DNA from 4 places in the Colwellia sp. F1 genome. Region 4 is predicted to be linked to each of the others. Evidence: predicted binding sites of a transcription regulator. Region 4 holds the regulator's gene; each other region holds the start of a gene.
What was found. Region 4 encodes sigma-54, which starts transcription at its own class of promoters, with help from an activator protein. Its sites were predicted from a motif close to GTTGGCACGNNNNTNGNNT; they were not measured.

Region 1 (3,194 bases), on a different contig from region 4:
ACTGGTAAAGATTTGATCCAAAAATGTTGCTTTGCCCGTGTAGCGTCGAATTTTGACTTCATAACTTGGGTCACTGGCTAGTCTTTCGTTGTTGCGCTGTACTTGCCGTGCCATAAACGCTTGCTCTTTAGCCCTTACATCAACATGCTCTTGATATAAGTTAACCATTTGCGTAACTACCGCTTGAGGCCCTGGAAACTTTCCTAATGAAGTATCAATGCTGCTAGCTGACAGTGACCAAATAAAAATAAAACAAGCGATACCAATAATAGGCATAAAGAGCGCTGAGAAGTTAGCACCCATAATTGTGAACCAATCAAGAACACTGACCTTATTACCAGCTAATTTACGAATTAATGTTGCCATTGTTTTCTCTCCCGATGTTAATCAAAGTGCGTGTTAAATTTTATTGTTAGCTTTTAAGCCAATAACAAACTTATTAATATACTCATTAGGTTTATTACCGTCATAAAGGATCCCATCGATAAAATGCGCTTGGGGATCTTTAAAACCGTCTTCATTAATAAAGTTAGGAAAGTCACTGGCGCTCATTAATTTTTCCTCAATTAACGACTCAGCTGCGGCTCGATAAATGTCAGGACGATAAACATTTTTGGCAACTTCTTTATACCAGTCGTCTGTTTTATCCTCACTAATTTGCCCCCAACGACGCATTTGCGTTAAAGCCCAAATAGCGTCGGAGTAATATGGGTAAGTCGCGTGATAACGGAAAAAGACATTAAAATCAGGCATCGAGCGTTTGTCGCCTTTTTCATATTCAAACGTACCAGTCATTGAGTTAGCGATCACACTATGGTCAGCACCAACATAATGAGACTTAGCTAAAATTTTCACGGCTTCGGGGCGGTTAGCGTCATTATTATCATCTAACCATTTGGCTGCCCTGATCAATGCACGAGTTAGGCGAATAGTTGTGTTGGGGTATTTTTCTGAAAATGTTTTTGTAACGCCAAAGACTTTTTCTGGATTGTTTCGCCAAATTTCATGGTCGGTAACGACAGGTACACCAATACCTTTAAATACGGCTTGTTGATTCCAAGGTTCCCCTACGGAATAACCATAGATAGTACCTGCTTCCATCGTTGCCGGCATTTGTGGCGGTGGTGTAACTGACAGTAGAACATCTGCATTTAATTGACCTGATGTGTCTCCTTTAGCTGGTGCATAGAAACCAGGATGAATCCCCCCAGCAGCTAACCAATAACGTAACTCATAGTTATGAGTAGAAACAGGAAATACCATGGCCATATTGAAAGGTTTCCCAGCATCTAAATACTTTTCAACCACTGGTTTTAGCGCATCGGCTTTAATAGGGTGCACTGGCTTGCCATCTGCTTGTTTAGGAATATTAACTTTCATTTCTTCCCAAACGTTATTAGAAACAGTTATCGCATTACCATTTAAGTCCATAGAGAATGGCGTAATAATTTCAGCTTTAGTACCATAACCTATATGAGCAGCAATCGGCTGACCTGAGAGCATATGAGCACCATCAAGACGGCCATCAATAACACCATCGAGCAGTACCTTCCAGTTTGCTTGCGCCTCAACCCTGACATACAAGCCTTCATCTTCAAAAAAGCCTTTTTCATATGCTATGGCAATAGGGGCCATGTCGGTTAATTTAATAAAGCCGAATGTTAATTCTTCTTTTTCTGGATAACCTATGCCTGCGCCGTGAACTGAATGGCTTATGCTAGTAATGGATAAAGCAATAGTTATTGCTAAAACAGTCTGATTTAATTGCTTTTTTACTTTGTGTACTGAACTTTTCATTTGTTATCCTTATTACTGCTTTTAGATATTTTTTAAAATAAAAAAGCCTGGCACTCCGCGCCAAATAATTGGGGAGTGTCAGGCTTCGGTGCCAAACTAATTTAAACTACGCCGTTGCAGTTTTTTAGTTTTCATATATTGTGTTTGCCAAATACATGGCTATTTGACACAGGTTTTCAATTGTCGCTTAAGAAGTTAACATCATTAACTTCACTGACTATAGATAAAGCAGGTTTCGTGCCACTTAAAAAAATCCTTAAATACCTTTAAAATCAAGGTTCTTTTCTTAATACACGTAATTCATTTAATATCAAATGCTACAAAATAATCACTTCTCCCCTTTTTAGTGCATTACTGCATTAAAGTTGATTTACGATTTCTCAAACATTTTTGCTATGGCAAGCAAGTTTGTCGCGACATCTTCAACCTTTTGGCTATTATCCATCGCGGTTTTACGAATAAAGTGATACGCATCATGTTCAGATAAATTGCGACTTGTCATTAACCATAACTTCGCCTTTTCAATAACATTGTGCGAGGCTAATTTTTGTTTTGTTAAGCTAAGCTCGTCTTTTAAACGTTGATATTCTTTAAACCGCGCAACGGCGATATCAATAATAGAGCTTACTCGCGTATTATCGATAGTCCCGATTATATAGGCACTCACGCCTGACTTTACTAATTGGGTTATTGTTACTTGCGCTTCTTTTTCGCAGAACAGTACTATCGGTTTTGGTGCTGAGCGGCTAAGATGATTTAAGCTCTCTAGCATAGGTATATCAGGTGATTTTATAGTGATAACAAGAATATCAGGCTTTGATAACTCAACCTGTTTAAGTAACGGTATATGAGAGTTGCTAATGCACTCAACGCTATAGTTGGCTTGATTAAGCACACGTGTTAGCGCTGGGTCCTGTTCAATTTTTTGATTAACAAGTAATATTTTTACGCTGGGTACTGATTTATTTGATTTCATAAAATGCTAACAACTGAAATGTTAACACGATAATTCAACTTCTATGCCAGCAGCGTTAACTTCTACTCCAAAAATATTAATTGCTTTTATTACAGTAAGTTATATAAAACATGTGTCTAGCCACTTTATAAAAGTGCTAAAGAACACCAAAAATGGAATAATTTTGTATCATTATGATGCAACTAAGCATTAATAATGTGCATGCATATCATAGACATGCAAAAATACAAATTTTAAGATCAAAAAAGCCGTGCTAATTCATTATTAGCACGGCTTTTTAAATTTGACAGTATAGAGCGAGCTTAAACGTCTAAAAGTAAACGTGCAGGATCTTCTAATAATTCTTTAATGGTTACTAAGAAGCCAACCGATTCTTTACCATCAATTAAACGATGATCATAAGAAAGTGCTAAGTACATCA
Region 2 (3,194 bases), on a different contig from region 4:
TTGAGCAAGCTATTATTAACATTCAAGTGTATCAACAAAACCAGTCGGTTTACGTCAGTGTAAAAGATAATGGTGCAGGTATTAGTAGTAAGAATATAGATAAAATATTTGAGCCTTTTTATACCTCTAGCAGTAAAGGGACTGGACTCGGTCTTGCGGTAGTTAAATCCGTAGTAGAGGCTCATCAAGGGCAAGTTAATTACTTGGGTAAGGCAGGAGAAGGTGCACATTTTTGTATAAAGCTACCTTTATTAGGACAAGCAGCTGCAACACAGGCTCAGCCAGTACAAACAGCAAACCAACAGGAGAAGTCTCATGAGTCAGCATAAAATATTAGTGGTTGAAGATGATGCCGGTTTACGAGAGGCATTGATTGATACGCTTACATTAGCACATTATCAATGTATTGAGGCCGACTCTGGCGAAAGCGCGTTACTAGCACTGAAAGCGCAATCTGTTGATATTGTGGTAAGTGATGTACAAATGGGCGGTATGTCAGGGTTGTCGTTATTAAAAAATATTAAAGTCAATTACCCTAATTTACCGGTGTTATTGATGACAGCTTACGGCACAATAGATGATGCTGTACAAGCAATGCAAGATGGTGCTTGTAACTATATCGCTAAGCCCTTTTCGCCGGAAGTATTGCTGAATATGGTTAGTCAGTACATTCCATTGTCTACAGTCAGTAAAAATACACCAATAGTCGCTGATAAAAATAGTGTAGAGCTACTGAGTTTAGCACGTAAAGTTGCTACAACAGACGCTTCGGTCATGGTGCTTGGTCCAAGCGGCTCAGGTAAAGAAGTACTTGCACAATATGTGCATAATAACTCACCAAGAAACCAACAACCTTTTGTTGCGATTAACTGTGCGGCAATCCCTGAAAATATGCTTGAAGCAACACTATTTGGCTATGAAAAAGGTGCTTTTACTGGTGCAATTCAAGCGTGTCCGGGTAAGTTTGAACAGGCGCAAGGTGGCACTATTTTACTTGATGAAATCACTGAAATGGACTTAGGCTTACAGGCTAAAATTTTACGAGTATTGCAAGAGCGCGAAGTTGAGCGTTTAGGCGGAAGAAAAACAATAAAGTTAGATGTTAGGGTGATCGCCACTAGCAATAGAAACCTTCAAGAAGCAGTAAGCCAAGGTGATTTTAGAGAAGACTTATACTACCGGTTAAATGTGTTTCCACTTACTTGGTTACCTTTGGCTGAAAGGCCAGGAGATATTATCCCGCTAGCACAACATATCGTGTCTAGTCATTGCCAAAAAAAGGGTGATAAAATTGCTGAACTTAGCGCAGCAGCTCGCAGTAAATTAAGTGCTTATCATTGGCCAGGTAATGTACGTGAACTTGACAATGTAATCCAAAGAGCATTAATTTTGCACACAAATCAAGTCATAGATGCAGGTGATTTACTGATTGAAAGTTTTGAAACAGCCAGTATTGACAGTCATAACAAAGCCGTGGTGGTAGACGATAAACTTGGCAATGAATTAAAACTACAAGAGCACCAGATAATTTTAGATACGTTACATGCTTGCCACGGTAGCCGAAAAGAAGTTGCCGAGCGCTTGGGTATTAGCCCAAGAACTTTACGTTACAAAATTGCAAAAATGCGCGACTCAGGTATTAAAATACCGGCGTAGTGTGAATGTTAGTTTTGTTAGCGTTTTATTAACCCCGTTTTTTAGCGGGGTTTTTCACGTTAGTTGCTCTTTAGCGCTTAACTTTATACCCCACACTTAACTCACAACACTTAACTCTTAAAAGTCAATTAGCCTTAAATTTCTTTTGGCATTATGCTTGCATGCTTACTAATTATAGATAATTTTTATTGCGTTATAACAATAAATTGACACAAGTGAGATGACCATGGACATAAGTACTAATTCTTTATTTGCACAAATGCAAAGTATGTCATTACAAGCATCAGGCAACCAACTCCCTACGGTTGGCGGTGATATGCAAGGCGTATCAGGTGTTAATGCTACCGATAAAATTAATACTTCTAGTAATGACTTTGGTAATTTACTTAACGATGCATTACAAACAGTACACGAACTGCAACAAGATACAGGCGCAAAAAAAATGGCCTTTGAAATGGGCGACGACAGCGTTACTTTAGGTGATGTAATGATTGCCTCATCAAAGTCAGGCGTTGCCTTAGATGCCACGGTACAAGTGCGTAATAAGTTTGTTGAAGCTTATAAAGAAATCATGAGTATGCCTGTTTAGCTGGTAGGGTAGGTTGAGGGGGAAGTAGCAAACTAGCACCCAAAACCAACAACTTACAGCCTAGCGCTAAAAATAACGTAGTAAGCGGAGAAATAAAGTGGCAGATACAAATTCAATGGTAGCAACTGATAACGATAGTACAATGCTCGCTAATGATTCAGGTGATGATAATGCTATGCAAGAGCAGCAATCAGGCTTTGCGGCTATGTTAGGTAATGCTGATACGTTACGTCAAATTACGTTGGTGGTGGCGTTATCAATATGTTTAGCAATTGCAGTGTTTGTTATTATGTTGGCTAATGAGCCTGAATATCGTTTCTTAGCTAAACAACCCACTGAAGAGCTCATTAAAACCATGGATTTTCTTGATGCAAATAAAGTAGATTACCGTCAAGAAAACAACACATTGTCTGTACCAGCTGATGAATACCAAACAATAAAGTTATTATTGGCCCGTGAAGGTTTATCAACTGAGCCATCACAAGGCGAAGATATGGTTATGAAAGACATGGGCTTTGGTGTTAGTCAGCGTGTTGAACGTGAACGCTTAAAATATGGCAGAGAGCAACGTGTAGCTAAAACAATAGAGCAATTACAAAGTATTTCAAAAGCGCAAGTTTTACTCGCTATCCCAAGAGAAAATATTTTTGCCCGTCGCGAGAAAAACCCTTCAGCAACCGTAGTGCTTACTTTGCAACGCGGACGTTTATTATCAGTGGAAGAAGTTGATGCTGTCGTCGATATAGTGGCTTCAGCAGTGCAAGGCTTAAGCCCAAACCGTGTCACAGTGACCGACCAAAATGGGCGGTTATTGAACTCAGGTAGCCAAAGCTCCGTTTCGGCTCGCTCACGTAATGAGCTTGATATAGAGCAAAAGCGTGAAAAAGAATACATGGACAAAATAGATAATATTCTAATTCCTGTCGTAGGCTTAGGTAATTATACCGCG
Region 3 (3,194 bases), on a different contig from region 4:
CATGGGCGAAGGTGAAGACGTTAAAGGCAAGCTAGTTGCTGATAAAGGTGCAACTAACGTCAATATTTACGTAGAAAATGTTGCTGGCGAGGTTGTTCAAACAGTACCTGTTGGCGATGTTGAGGCAGGAGAATTTGGTTTTACTTGGAATGGGCAAACAGCAAAAGGAGAAGATGCTCCTGCAGGTGCTTATCGTTTTAGAGTGGTTGGTTTAGTTGAAGGGCAAGCAGCCGAGCTAGAAACAATGACTTATCGAAAAGTAGACAGTGTAACATTAGCAGGCTCTGGCGGTGACGTGGTGCTTAATCTTAATGGTGGTAGTGCCATGAAGTTAGCTGATGTAGTGGAAGTTTCAGAAGGTTAATTAAGTAGTTGGTTTTATAAAAGTAGACATTTTGGGTTGGTACCGCACGAAAGCTCAACCTATAAAAGAAGTAATTGAATATAAAAGAGGGTTAAATTATGTCATTCAATATAGCATTAAGCGGGCTAAACGCAGCACAAAAAGATTTAGATGTAACGTCAAATAACATTGCCAATGTTAATACCGTGGGCTTTAAAGAGTCGCGCGCTGAGTTCGTTGATGTTTATGCATCATCACTTTTGGCAGCCGGTAAAACGAAAGTAGGAGATGGTGTTTTAACCTCAGAAGTCGCACAACAATTTTCACAAGGTAGCATTCAGTTCACCAATAATGCGCTCGACTTAGCAATAACAGGTAATGGTTTTTTTGCTACAGTACCTGAAATAGGCTCATTAGAAACTTCCTATACGCGGGCAGGGCAGTTTAAGTTAAATAAAGATAATTTTGTCGTTAACTCAGGCGGTGGACACTTATTAGGGTTTCCAATTAACGCTGATGGTACATCGGCATCGGTAAGCTTAAGCACAGCAAGCCCTATTCGAATCCCGACCTCATCGGGTGCGCCAACTCAATCGAGTGAAGTTGATATTCGCATGAACTTGCCGGCAGGTGATGTGCCACCGGCAAACCCAGTATTTGACCCAACAGATCCATTAACTTTTAATAACTCAACGTCGGTGACAGTTTTTGACTCGCTAGGCGATAGTCACATTATGACTTATTACTTTGTTAAGTCTGCGGCTAATGAGTGGAGTATGTTTACTGCTGTTGATGAGCAAATGGTTGATATACCGGGTGGCCCAGTTACAGGGGCAGGTGTTAATGGCGCACAGCTTACTTTTAATGCCGGTGGCGACTTTATTAACCAAGATCCAGCTTTGATACAAACAGCTGCATTAGGCCCTGGTATTTTAGCCAATGGCTCTGATCCCACTCAACAAATCATTATTGACTTTAATTTGGATGCAAGTGGGCCTAACCCAAATGAACCGACCCAATTTGCCTCTAACTTTGAAGTAACCGCCTTAAGCCAAGATGGCTTAGCGGTAGGGCGTTTAACTGGTATTGACATTGGTACTGATGGTTTAGTACGGGCAACCTACAGTAATGGTACCTCAGAGCCTTTAGCGCGAATTACTATGGTAAACTTTGCTAACGAGCAGGGCTTAAAGCAAATAGGGGGAACCAGCTGGAAAGAAAGTATTAGCTCTGGTGAAGCTTTAGCAGGTGAAGCAGGCTCAGGTACTTTTGGTACGATCAACTCATCAGCACTAGAGCAAGCTAATGTAAACTTAACTACGGAATTAATTGACTTAATTTCTGCACAGCGGAACTTTCAAGCTAACTCTCGTTCATTAGAGGTTGATAACCAGTTGAATCAAACTATCTTACAAATTAGATAGATTATAAAGCTAGGATCTAGTTACTAGACTCTAGACTCTAGAACCTAGTAACTAGGCTTTAGAACCTAGTTACTAGCTTCTCAGCTCCACTCGTTTCACCCGCTCTTTATTCTTCAGTGATTACTTTTCAAATTTAAAATTAAACATTAAGTATTTTAAAAAGTCTTTTTCTGGCACCTTCCTTGCAAGTGTTATTGTAACAATTTTTATTTTCTGGAAACCATTATGGATAAGATGCTTTATGTCGCCATGAGCGGTGCCAAACAAAACATGCAAGCGCTGGCTATTAACGCTAATAACTTAGCAAATGCTAAAACTACAGGCTTTAAAGCCGATTTAGCACAAGCGCGCACTATGCAGGCTTTTGGTGAAGGCCAGCCAACACGTGTGTTTGCCATGACTGAACGCGCAAGCCAAAATTTTGACTCAGGCCCTTTACTAATGACTGGCCGGCCACTTGATATGGCAATTAAAGGCGATGGTTGGTTTGCGGTACAAACACCACAAGTTGCCAATAGTGTTGCCGATCCTTTTGGTCAAAGTGAAGCGTATAGCAGACAAGGGCACTTGCGTTTAACAGAAACAGGCACGTTAGAAACGTCAAACGGTGAAATTGTCTTAGGTGATAATGGGCCCATTATTGTCCCTTTACCTGTGGCCAATATACAAATTGCCTCTGACGGCACTATTATGGTTCAACCTGAGGGCGCCCCTAGCAGTGTGCAAGAAGAAGTGGGTCGAATTAAGCTGGTTGACCCTGATGTTCGTCTACTTGAAAAAGGCGCAGATGGTTTATTTAGACGTAAAGACGGTCAACTAGAATTGGCGGCTGCCAATGTACAGGTACAAGGAGGGGCACTTGAATCAAGTAATGTTAATCCTTTGTCTGAAATGACCGACATGATAGCGCTACAAAGACAATTTGAAATGCACTTGAAGCTAATGAAAACAGCTGAAGAAGTTGACGCGAGTAGCTCTTCGTTATTACGTGCATTCTAGTACTAAGAGCATTAAGCGAATACACGAAAGCAATAAATTTTTTGAGGTGATGTATGAACCCAGCATTATGGATCAGTAAAACAGGCTTAGACGCGCAAACCAAAGACATTGCGGTTATTTCTAATAACTTAGCGAATGCTAGTACAGTTGGTTTTAAAAAGAGTAGAGCGGTTTTTGAAGATTTGCTTTATCAAAATATTAATCAACCTGGTGGGCGCACAGCTAATGACAGTGAAGCACCTTCCGGTTTGATGCTTGGTGCAGGTACTAAAGTGGTGGCCACACAAAAAATTCATACCCAGGGGGATATGCAAACAACCGACAACTCACTAGATATAATGATTCAAGGAGAAGGCTTTTTTGAAATATTAATGCCTGATGGTTCGTCGGCTTATAGCCGAAACGGACAATTTACCATGGATGAAGAA
Region 4 (3,194 bases):
ACCATATTACCCGTTTTTTTGCCCAGTATGCGCTCGCGCACTAAATCAGCTAATTGGTGTGGGCTTAATTCGCTGGTGTTAATGTATAAGTCAGCATTGATTGAAATTGGTGTTAACAATTCTTTTTCTAGTGCTATGGCTTGGTCTAAGGCGATATTATTTTTGATCAGTGGGTGCAACCGTCTGGTTTCACTGAACCGTCGAATCAGATCGTTATCATCGGCATCTAAAAATAAGGTGGTAACATCAACGGCATTGGGTAAATATTCAATGATTTCTTCTATATCTTGCGGGTTGTTAGGTAAGTTTCGCACGTCTAGACTTACGGCGACATTTTCATAATCATTAATCACGGTGTGCGTTAATGCTGGCAGTAAATTTACGGGAATATTGTCAACACAATAATAACCTAAATCTTCTAATACTCTTAATGCTACAGACTTACCTGAGCCAGAGCGACCACTAACAATTATAAGCTTCATATATTAAATCTCAATTGCGGATAAAAAAAGTCGAGAAACGAGGGTGTTACAAGTTGTCACTTTGCTTGTTTAAAATTTAAATGGCTTGCTGAATCAGGTCAAACATTGCTTCTTGGTTTATACACTTGCGTACTTTTTTAGCTGTTTTACGATCGCTAAAAAGCTTTGCAATGCTTTGCAGTGTTTCTAAATGTTCCTGTGTGTTATTTTCAGGGACAAATAAACAAATAAATATATCAACTGGCTGGTTGTCAATAGCGTCAAAATCAATGGCTTGTTCAGTGGTTAAAAAAACAGCAACCGCTTTGTCTGTATTACTGAGCCTAGCATGAGGAATGGCAATGCCGTTACCAATACCTGTGCTGCCCATTTTTTCTCGGCTCAGTAAGCTATCTAATAGATCGGTTGGATTTACATTGCCTAATTCCTGGGCAGCAAGCTGACATATTTTTTCAAGTAAGCGTTTTTTACTGCGAACTGGTACTGCACATTGCGTGCAGTCCAGTGTTAAGATATTTTGTAGTGTCATAATAATTTAAGTGGTGGCGCTAAGCTAATGTTGGGTTATTTTGCCTTTATATTTGAGTATCTGGCGGTCGAGTTTATCAACCAAATTATCTATTGAACTATACATGTCGGTATTCACCGCAGAGGCATGAATTTCATTACCTTTTAAATGCACTGTGGCTTCTGCTTTTTGATCTAACTTCTCTACCGTTAATACTACGTAAACATTAGTAATATGGTCAAAGTGACGCTCTAACTTGGCTAGCTTTGTTTCAACATAGTTGCGTAATGATGAAGTGATATCTACATGATGGCCCGTAAGATTAATTTGCATAAGTATGATCCTTCTTTAGTTCAATTAAAAATAAAGTTACTGATTATAGTAAACTTTTACGTTGGTTCGACGGTGGAATAGCTAAAGACTCTCGATACTTAGCTATTGTGCGCCTAGCAACGTTAATACCCTGCTCGGCTAGTAAATCAGCCATTTTACTATCACTTAGCGGTTTAGCAGGTATTTCCGCTAAAATGAACTTTTTAATTAACGATCGAATAGCAGTAGACGAACATTCACCGCCATTTTCAGTGCTAACATGGCTTGAAAAAAAATATTTTAATTCAAAAATACCTCGTGGCGTATGCATATACTTCTGTGTTGTTACACGAGAAATTGTAGACTCATGCATATCGACCGCTTCAGCGATATCATTTAAAACCATTGGCCGCATTGCTTCTTCACCATGTTCTAAAAAGCCTTGTTGGCGTTGTACAATACAGTTTGATACTTTGAGTAAAGTGTCGTTGCGTGATTCTAAACTTTTGATAAACCACTTGGCTTCTTGTAAATTAGCGCGAATAAATTGGCCGTCGTTACTCGATGACTTTGTTGTTTTAGTCATGGCGGCATATTGTTGATTGACTGACAGCTTAGGAGCGCTATCAGGGTTTAACTCAACCACCCAGCGGCCATTTTTTTTCTCTACGGAAACGTCAGGAATCACGTATTGATCATCGCTTTTATCAATCACATCACCAGGGCGAGGGTTTAAACTTTGAATTAACCGCATCACTTCACGTAAGTCATCCTCTTTCAGCCGTGTTTTACGCATGAGTTGACGGTAATCACGGCTACCCAGTAAATCAATATGCTCTCTGATAATTAATTTGCTTTCTGTTAAGTAAGGAGTGTCAGAACTAAACTGGTTTAATTGAATTAGTAAACAGTCAGCAATCGACGGCGCGGCAACCCCTATAGGATCAAATACATTAATACGTTTTAGAACGGCTTCTACTTCATCAAGCTCTAGCCCTTCAATCCCGACACTCTCTAAAATATCTTCACTTGAAACCGTTAAGTAACCTGCATCGTCTACAGCTTCAATAATTGCTATGGCAATGGCTCTATCGGTTTCAGAAAAAGGCGTTAACTCCATTTGCCATAAAAGGTGATCTTGAATTGAGTCAGTTGTTTCACCTTGATAGGTGTAATCTTCTCCTGGGCTACTAATAGCACCAGTGTTTGAGGTGCCGGCACTGTAGCTTTCTTCCCAAGTTGTATCTATGTTTAACTCTTCAGGAATATCACTTTTTTCCATGGCTTCTGTCGTACTAATTTCATCAATGCTTGCCGATGGTTCTTCACTGGTCGTTGTTTCAGCTGTGGCTGAAAAGGCCTCTTCAAGTCTCTCTGAACTATCGTTAGCGCTATTTTCCGTATCAGCGCTAGATCTGTCTTGTTCACTTATTTCAAGTAGAGGGTTGCTTTCAAGTACTTCTTGTATTTCTTGCTGAAGCTCTAACGTAGACAGCTGCAACAGCTTGATCGCTTGTTGCAGTTGCGGTGTCATCGTTAATTGCTGTCCTATTCGGAGTTGCAGAGTTGGGCGCATCTACTTTTTTTACTTCCTATTAATAAATATTGCTAACATTATGATAACTAATTTAAAAATTACTTTTAGTCACTTAAGGTTAGTATAGCCTAAGTGAGTTCAGTATAGCCAAAGTTCTCATGCTTAAGTTAACTATAGCGTGAATTGTTCGCCTAGGTATACATCTCTTACCGTTTGATTCGCAAGAATTTGATCAGAGTCACCTTCAGCAATTATTTCACCATGACTAACAATATATGCATGTTCACATACATCAAGTGTTTCACGCACATTATGATCAGTAATTAATATACCAATACCGCGATTTTTAAGGTGA

Region 1: a site for sigma-54 is predicted at 2,024-2,042, ahead of AC0UA9_RS14700 (CmpA/NrtA family ABC transporter substrate-binding protein). Genes of this name have one in related genera too.
Region 2: a site for sigma-54 is predicted at 1,801-1,819, ahead of fliE (flagellar hook-basal body complex protein FliE). Genes of this name have one in related genera too.
Region 3: a site for sigma-54 is predicted at 1,937-1,955, ahead of AC0UA9_RS11310 (flagellar basal body rod protein FlgF). Genes of this name have one in related genera too.

What each region holds. Positions count from the first base shown of each region.
Region 1 is NZ_JBWDLI010000017.1:10,041-13,234, reverse strand. Features, by position in the region: gene AC0UA9_RS14705 (ABC transporter permease) at 1-303, opposite strand, end outside; gene AC0UA9_RS14700 (CmpA/NrtA family ABC transporter substrate-binding protein) at 400-1,797, opposite strand; gene AC0UA9_RS14695 (ANTAR domain-containing response regulator) at 2,168-2,773, opposite strand; gene odhB (2-oxoglutarate dehydrogenase complex dihydrolipoyllysine-residue succinyltransferase) at 3,076-3,194, opposite strand, start outside.
Region 2 is NZ_JBWDLI010000010.1:101,182-104,375, reverse strand. Features, by position in the region: gene AC0UA9_RS11170 (sensor histidine kinase) at 1-329, shown strand, start outside; gene AC0UA9_RS11165 (sigma-54-dependent transcriptional regulator) at 316-1,656, shown strand; gene fliE (flagellar hook-basal body complex protein FliE) at 1,883-2,245, shown strand; gene fliF (flagellar basal-body MS-ring/collar protein FliF) at 2,361-3,194, shown strand, end outside.
Region 3 is NZ_JBWDLI010000010.1:136,836-140,029, reverse strand. Features, by position in the region: gene AC0UA9_RS11320 (flagellar hook assembly protein FlgD) at 1-364, shown strand, start outside; gene flgE (flagellar hook protein FlgE) at 463-1,767, shown strand; gene AC0UA9_RS11310 (flagellar basal body rod protein FlgF) at 1,993-2,766, shown strand; gene flgG (flagellar basal-body rod protein FlgG) at 2,820-3,194, shown strand, end outside.
Region 4 is NZ_JBWDLI010000015.1:68,998-72,191, reverse strand. Features, by position in the region: gene rapZ (RNase adapter RapZ) at 1-482, opposite strand, end outside; gene ptsN (PTS IIA-like nitrogen regulatory protein PtsN) at 559-1,011, opposite strand; gene hpf (ribosome hibernation promoting factor) at 1,036-1,323, opposite strand; gene AC0UA9_RS14065 (RNA polymerase factor sigma-54) at 1,367-2,878, opposite strand; gene lptB (LPS export ABC transporter ATP-binding protein) at 3,011-3,194, opposite strand, start outside.